Regions from separate parts of the Rhizobium sp. BR 362 genome, predicted to be linked through region 1. Evidence: riboswitches for the same ligand, from Rfam matches in the RefSeq annotation. Region 1 holds a riboswitch; the other holds the start of a gene.
What was found. Region 1 has a riboswitch for thiamine pyrophosphate ahead of thiC (phosphomethylpyrimidine synthase ThiC). Riboswitches for the same ligand answer to the same signal wherever they lie in the genome.
Positions count from the first base shown of each region.

Region 1 (3,762 bases):
CGACGGTGAGGCCGGCGATGCCGGCCCCTTTGACAAGGACACGCATGTCATTCGGCCGGATGTGCGGCGGCATCGATCGGCATATAGAGGTCGCCGCCCTCACGATATTTCGCCGCCATCGCTTCCAGCCCTTCCTTCTGCGCCTCGGCGCGGATGTCGTGCGAAATCCGCATGGAGCAGAATTTCGGACCGCACATCGAGCAGAAATGCGCCACCTTATGGGCTTCCTTCGGCAAGGTCTCGTCGTGGAAACTGCGTGCCGTGTCGGGATCGAGCGACAGGTTGAACTGGTCCTCCCAGCGGAATTCGAAGCGCGCGCGCGACAATGCATCGTCGCGGACACGTGCGGCCGGATGACCCTTGGCGAGATCGGCGGCATGGGCGGCGATCTTGTAGGTGATCACGCCCGTCTTGACGTCGTTGCGGTCGGGAAGCCCGAGATGCTCCTTCGGCGTGACATAGCAAAGCATGGCTGTACCGAACCAGCCGATCATCGCCGCGCCGATGCCCGAGGTGATGTGATCGTAACCCGGTGCGATATCGGTCGTCAGCGGCCCGAGCGTGTAGAAGGGTGCTTCGCCGCAGACGGCGAGCTGCTTATCCATGTTCTCCTTGATCTTGTGCATCGGAACATGGCCGGGGCCTTCAATCATCACCTGGCAATCTTTTGCCCAGGCGATCTTCGTCAGTTCGCCGAGCGTTTCGAGCTCGGCAAACTGCGCGGCGTCGTTGGCATCGGCGATCGAGCCGGGGCGCAGGCCATCGCCGAGCGAGAAGGAGACGTCATAGGCCCGGCAAATGTCGCAGATTTCCTCGAAATGCTCGTAGAGGAAGCTTTCCTTGTGGTGATGCAGACACCACTTGGCCATGATCGAGCCGCCGCGCGAAACGATGCCGGTGACGCGGTTGACGGTCAGCGGAATGTAATGCAGCCGTACGCCGGCATGGATGGTGAAATAGTCGACGCCCTGCTCAGCCTGCTCGATCAGCGTGTCGCGATAGATTTCCCAGGTCAGCTCCTCGGCAACGCCGCCGACCTTTTCCAGCGCCTGATAGAGCGGTACCGTGCCGATCGGCAGCGGTGAATTGCGGATGATCCATTCGCGGATGTTGTGGATATTGCGGCCGGTCGAGAGATCCATGACCGTGTCGGCGCCCCAGCGGGCGGCCCAAACCATCTTCTCGACCTCCTCTGCCATGGATGAGGTAACGGCGGAATTGCCGATATTGGCGTTGATCTTCACCAGGAAGTTCCGGCCGATGATCATCGGTTCGCTTTCCGGGTGATTGATGTTGGCGGGGATGATCGCCCGGCCGGCGGCGACCTCCTGGCGGACGAATTCCGGGGTGACATGATCCGGAATGTGGGCGCCGAAGCTCTCGCCATCGCGAATCAAAGCTTCTGCTTTCGCTTTGCGGCCGAGATTCTCGCGGATGGCAATGAATTCCATTTCGGGCGTGATGATGCCGGCCCGCGCATAGGCGAGTTGAGTGACCGCCTTGCCATCCCTGGCGCGCAGGGGCTGGCGTTTGGCGGGAAATTCTGGCGTCAGCCGCTCGCCGGTGACAAAGCCGTTGTCTTCCGGACGCACATGGCGGCCTTCATAGGCCTCGACATCGCCGCGGGCGAGCACCCAGTCGCGACGGAGCTGCGACAGACCCTGCTCGATGCGGATATCTGCTCCCTCGACAGTATAGGGACCGGAGGAATCATAAACGACGACGGGCGGCTCGCCCGATGTCGGATGGACGCTGATCTCGCGCATCGGCACGCGGATGTCGGTGTGAATGTCTCCGGGAATGTAAATCTTCCGTGATGCCGGCAGCGGGCCGGTGGTGACGGTCGGAGTGAGGTTATTTGCGGCAATGGTCATGGTTTGAGGCTCCAAGTTGCGGTTGGAGACCCAGTCAATCAGCCGGAATGATGGAAAGACGCTGGCATGGAATCCACGCGGGAATCCGAGCCTTCGAGCGCTTGCACCGTCCCTACGCCAGTATGAACTGGATCAGGTTCAACGGGTCACTGCGCCCACAATCGGCAAAGCCGTATTGCCTAGCAGTATCTCAGCCCCTTGCCGGGACACCCCTGGTGAATATCGCAAAGACTATGTGCTCGGCTGAGCCCATGTCAACCCTGGAACCGCGGTTCCGCCCACCTGAAGATGCGATCAGGGAATTTCGATCGGTTTCACGCTCGGAAAGATCGCCCGGTTATGACCGGGCAATCGGTTAGCGCGAAGCACCGCACTACAAGCTGCGCTCAGATGCGGAGCGTCGCCAAAATCATCGCGTTTCCAGTATCCGCATCAACCGGCCGCGATAGCTGTCGAGGATAACCGCCAACACGATGACGGCACCGATGACGATCGGCTTGATGTTGTCGTCGGCGCCCAGAAGCTGCAATCCAGTCGACAAGACCTGCAGAATACAGGCACCGACCAGCGTGCCGATTATCGAGCCCTTTCCGCCCGAGAGACTGGTCCCACCGATAATGACTGCGGCAATCGCGTTCAGTTCATAGCCAATGCCCGCAACCGGACTACCGACATTGAGGCGGAGCAGATAGACCATGGCCGCAATACCCGCAGTCAATCCGGAAATCGTGAATACGGCGACCTTGTATCTTTTGGGCTCGTGGCCCGACAAGCGGACCGCCTCCTCATTGGTGCCGATCGCAAAGACGAAGCGCCCGAATACGGTGTAGCGCAGCACGAACCAGCCGATGAGAACCACCACGATCGCGATCAGAAAAATCGAGGGGAATACCCCGAAGAAGATCAGATTTCCGAAATCAACGAATGGTTGCGGCAGACCGGTGATCGTGGAGTTATCGCTGACGACGCGCGCCAAGCCGCTTGCGACATTCAGCATCCCGAGTGTCACGATGAAGGATGGAAGCTTCCACTTCTCGCAGACCCATCCGTTGATGGCACCCAGGGCAGCGCCGGTACCCATCGACGCCAGCGAAGCCAGAACGATCGCCTGCCACGGAGAAAACCGGGGATCGATCATGATCGTTGCGCCGATAACCGTGCAAAGGGCAAGCAGCGAACCGACCGAAAGATCGATGCCGCCGGTAAGGATGACAAAGGTCATGCCGGACGCCAGCACGGTGTTTATGGCGATCTGCACGAAAATCTTCAGGAAGTTTTCCGGCGTCGCGAAATACGGGGCCGTCGCCGAGAAAAAGATCAGGATTAGCACGAGGGCAATGGCGACACCGGCTTCCTTCATCGAAATCCGGATAAGCTTGTCCCAGACGCCGGCCTTTTTGACCTCAGTCGTCATTTCAATGTTGCCGGACACGACTGTACTCCTTGTAAGCGAGTGAGAGAATCCTGCTCTCGTCAAATTGGTCCCGAGATATCTCTCCGGCAATCTTGCCGTCCGAGAAAACGATGATGCGATGGCAAATGCCGATGAGCTCCGGCAGGTCGGACGACACGACCAAGACGCCTTTTCCTTCGCCGGCAAACTTCCACAGAAGTTCGTAGATCTCCGCCTTGGCACCCACATCGATGCCGCGGGTCGGCTCATCGAAGATCAGCACCTTGGGACCGCGGAACAGCCATTTAGCGATGACCACCTTCTGCTGATTACCACCGGAAAACGTCCTGACTGCCTGATGGATGGACGGTGTCTTTATACGCAGCTCATGCACGAGGCGCTGCGACTGATCGTCTTCCGCCCGCTGACGGATCAACCCGTTGCGGGAGATCTTGCCGAGGTCGGTTATGGTCGTGTTTTCGGCGCAGCTCATGT
Region 1 is NZ_JARWGH010000048.1:1,127-4,888, forward strand. Features, by position in the region: gene thiO (glycine oxidase ThiO) at 1-46, opposite strand, end outside; gene thiC (phosphomethylpyrimidine synthase ThiC) at 48-1,874, opposite strand; TPP riboswitch at 1,966-2,098, opposite strand; gene QDY28_RS28425 (ABC transporter permease) at 2,284-3,306, opposite strand; gene QDY28_RS28430 (sugar ABC transporter ATP-binding protein) at 3,290-3,762, opposite strand, start outside.

Region 2 (3,762 bases), on a different contig from region 1:
GCGTCTGCCTGATCGGGGTGGCGATCATCGTTGCCGCCTCGATCGGGGGCGGCACCGGCCTCGGTGATCTCCTGGCGCTCGGCATGACGGCATCTTTCGCCCTGATCATCGTCATTCCGCGCATCGACCGCAGCGTGGCGACCCTGCCGCCCACCATCGTCAGCGCCTTCCTGACACTTGTCATCTTCGCGCCGTTCGGCTCGCCCGGCTCGCTCGATCTGCACAATTGGCTGGTGCTTGCCGCCTTCGGGGCAACCAATTTCTCCTTTGCGCTCGTTCTGTTTCTTGCCGGGGCGAAGCGCATGCCGCCCGCGGAAGCTGCTCTTATCGGGACCATGGAGATCGTGCTCACGCCTTTCTGGGTCTGGCTGTTCTTTTCAGAAAGGCCGCCGGCCGCCACCTTTTTCGGCGGCGCCATCATCCTTGCCACGGTTCTCTGGCACACGTTCATCGACCTAAAGCAAAGCCGGCGCAGCCATCAACGGGGTTAGAATAAGACGGTCGTAAGATAAGGTTTCGGAGAAAAATCGGGCGTGGAACCCAGATCCGACAGCGAGAGGCGCGGCATGACCAACGAACAGCGACGGTATAATTATTCGCCTGTGAGTTGCGCTTCGTTCAGCTACCGTTCATTTAGCGAAATGCAAATAAACAATCGCCGCACGCCTTGCGGTTGATCGAGGCTCGGCTACCGATCCAGCTCACGAGGCAGGTGGTCGGGGCTCTCAAGTCCCCAAAGAGCAGGAATAATCCGTATGCGGCTGCTTTTCGCTTTGATTGACTGGATCCTAAATCGGCGCCGAAAGTGGGTGGAGCCGGAGACCATTCAATATTCCGCCGATGATCCATGGGTTCTCCGACAGATCGAAGAATTCGAGCGGGAATTGAAGCCGTAATGCCGCGCGAAACTGATGGGCTATGCCGGCCATAGCGCATAAAAGTGTTGCAGCGGTCCGTGACCGGTTCCGACCGACAGCGTTTCGGCTGAGGCAACAGCGCCTGCGAGATAATCTTTGGCGATCGCGACGGCTTCTGGCAGCGCCGAGCCCTTGGCGATCTCCGCTGCCAAAGCGCTGGATAGCGTGCAGCCGGTTCCATGCGTTTTCATGGTGGGAACACGGGCAGCCTCAAACCAGGTCAGACCCTCCGGACTTGCGAGCACATCCGGGCTTTCATCGCCGGCAAGATGTCCGCCCTTGACCAGAACGGCGCGCGGGCCAAGCTTGATAAGTGCTTCCGCCTGCCGGGCCATCGTCTCGCGATTTTCGGCAGCCGGCTCATGCAGAAGCGCGGCCGCCTCCGGCAGATTGGGCGTCAGCAGCGTGGCCAGAGGAAGAAGCCTCTCGGTCAGGATGTCGACTGCATCCGCGGCAAGCAGCGCCGCACCGCCCTTGGCAATCATCACCGGGTCGAGCACGATCGGAACGCTTCGATATGGAGCGAGCGCGTCGGCAACCGCTTCGGCAATTGCGGCATTGGCAATCATGCCGATTTTGATGGCGTCGACGCGAACATCGGCAAAGATCGCCTTGATCTGTTCGGCGACGAATTGCGGGGGAACGGGGTGGACGCCGGAAACGCCCTGCGTGTTCTGGGCCGTCAATGCGGTCAGCGCCGCCATGCCATAGACGCCGCGTGCCGAAAATGTCTTCAGGTCGGCTTGAATACCGGCGCCGCCGGAAGGATCGGAGCCCGCGATGGAGAGGACGTTTCGGATCATGGGAGCGCCCTTCTGATACAGGCGGCGAATTCGCCGGCTTCCTCTTCGGCGTGTACCATCGCGACGAAGCTGGGGATGCATTGCACCAGCGGCCGATTTGTCCGCATGGCTGCCAGCGAGCCAGGAGGAGTCTTGTTTTGCATATCGCCCCTTTCGGGCGGGGCGAGACGCGGGGGATGACGATAAGAGTACGCCGAGACCCCGAGCGACTCCCTCCGCCAGCATTATCTGGTTCAGGTTCAAAGGGTGCTTCTCAGCCCGTCATGCGACGGGCGCCCCTGTCTCTCATCGGGGCCTTTTTCGCAGAGAAAGACCGCCCTGTCATTAGCAAATCGTTCTAATGATGGTGCCCCATATCCTGCCCGTGTTGAGGCTTCTTGATAAACAGCGCAGCGACGATCGCTCCGAGCGAGATGATCGTCCCACAGAGAAATGCCGCCTTGATGCCGCCGGTCGTTGCGACAAGAAGGTTGGCGCCGCCGGCCGAAAGGCTGGTGGCCCGCAAGGTCATGATCGCCACGAACAGTGCGGTGCCGGCGGCGCCAGCGACCTGTTGGGTGGCGCCAAGCATGGCGCTGCCGTGCGAATAGAGGTTTGGCGGCAGCGATCCAAGGCTGACGGTGAACAGCGGTGTAAACATCAGCGCAAGACCGATGCTGAGCACGATATGGGCGATCAACAGCATCCAAAACGGCGTATCCTGCTGAATGAAGACCAGTCCGCCCATCACCACGCTGAGTATGATTGCTCCGGGAATGATCAATGGCGCCGGACCGTATTTGTCGAACAGGCGCCCGACCGTAGGCGCGCAAAGGCCCATGATCAGACCGCCGGGCAGCAACAATAGACCAGTTTGCAGCGTCGATAATCCCAACACGTTTTGCAAATAGATAGGCAGCAGAATGAAAACGCCGAACATCGACATCATGAGAATGGCCATCATGGCCGCAGCGATCGTGAATGTCTTTGTAGTCAAGGTGCGCAGATCGAGCAGTGCTCTCTCCTGCTTTTGCAATTGCAACTGGCGCAATATGAAAACCGCGATGACGACAGCGCCGATCAGGAGCGGAATCCAGGGAGATATCACCGGCGGGTGAAGTGCTGCTTCGCCGAGCCCGCTGAGACCATAGACGAAACCGCCGAAGCCGATGGCGGAAAGGAAGATCGAAAGAATATCGATCGGCGCGGTGGTTGGAACCGTCACGTTCTTTATCCGCAAGGCGCCGAGCGCCAATGCAGACAGGGCGATCGGCAGCACCAGGAGGAACAGCCAGCGCCATTCCAGTGCGGAAAGAATGAGCCCGGAAATGGTTGGCCCGATCGCTGGCGCTACCGATATGACGACCGAGATATTGCCCATGGTTCTGCCGCGGGATCCCGGAGGCACCAAGGTCATTACCGTCGTCATCAGCAGCGGCATCATGATCGCTGTCCCCGAAGCCTGCACGATGCGGCCGACGACAATGACGGCAAACCCCGGCGCCAGCGCCGATATCAGCGTGCCGGCGCTGAATAGCGACATGGCAAGAATGAAGACCGGACGCGTGTTGAGGCGCTGCAGCAGATATCCAGTGACGGGGATGACGACGGCCATGGTCAGCATGAAGGCCGTGGTCAGCCACTGGGCCGCACTTGCCGTGATATCGAGATCAGCCATCAGATGGGGCAGCGCGACACCCATGATGGTTTCGTTGAGAATGACGACGAAAGCCGACACCAACAGCAGGGCTATAACGAGTTTGTTGCGGGCACTATGGTCTTCCACGGTGGGTACATCCTGTTCCGCATCGGCAAAAGTCTGGTTATCGGTCATCATGCTGCTGCCTTTACTTTGGATTCAGACGGGCAATCGGCATTGCCCAAGGCGATAAATCGTTTGATTTTTTCGTATGACGAACGGCTGCGTGAGAATGCGACACGTCCAGCGAATTATTTTCGCGCCGACGGCCGGAGAACAATCTGCACAGTTGCAATTCCCGGCTCGCTCGCGGCCAAGAATGGTAATGCGTTGACGAAGGTCAACCCCAAAGATGTTTCTAAGG
Region 2 is NZ_JARWGH010000009.1:104,822-108,583, forward strand. Features, by position in the region: gene QDY28_RS15070 (DMT family transporter) at 1-491, shown strand, start outside; gene thiD (bifunctional hydroxymethylpyrimidine kinase/phosphomethylpyrimidine kinase) at 917-1,720, opposite strand; partial or broken gene QDY28_RS31000 (hydroxyethylthiazole kinase) at 1,744-1,863, opposite strand; TPP riboswitch at 1,914-2,010, opposite strand; gene QDY28_RS15080 (DHA2 family efflux MFS transporter permease subunit) at 2,058-3,485, opposite strand; gene QDY28_RS15085 (hypothetical protein) at 3,474-3,762, shown strand, end outside.
Region 2: another riboswitch for thiamine pyrophosphate. It lies ahead of QDY28_RS31000 (hydroxyethylthiazole kinase); the one in region 1 lies ahead of thiC (phosphomethylpyrimidine synthase ThiC).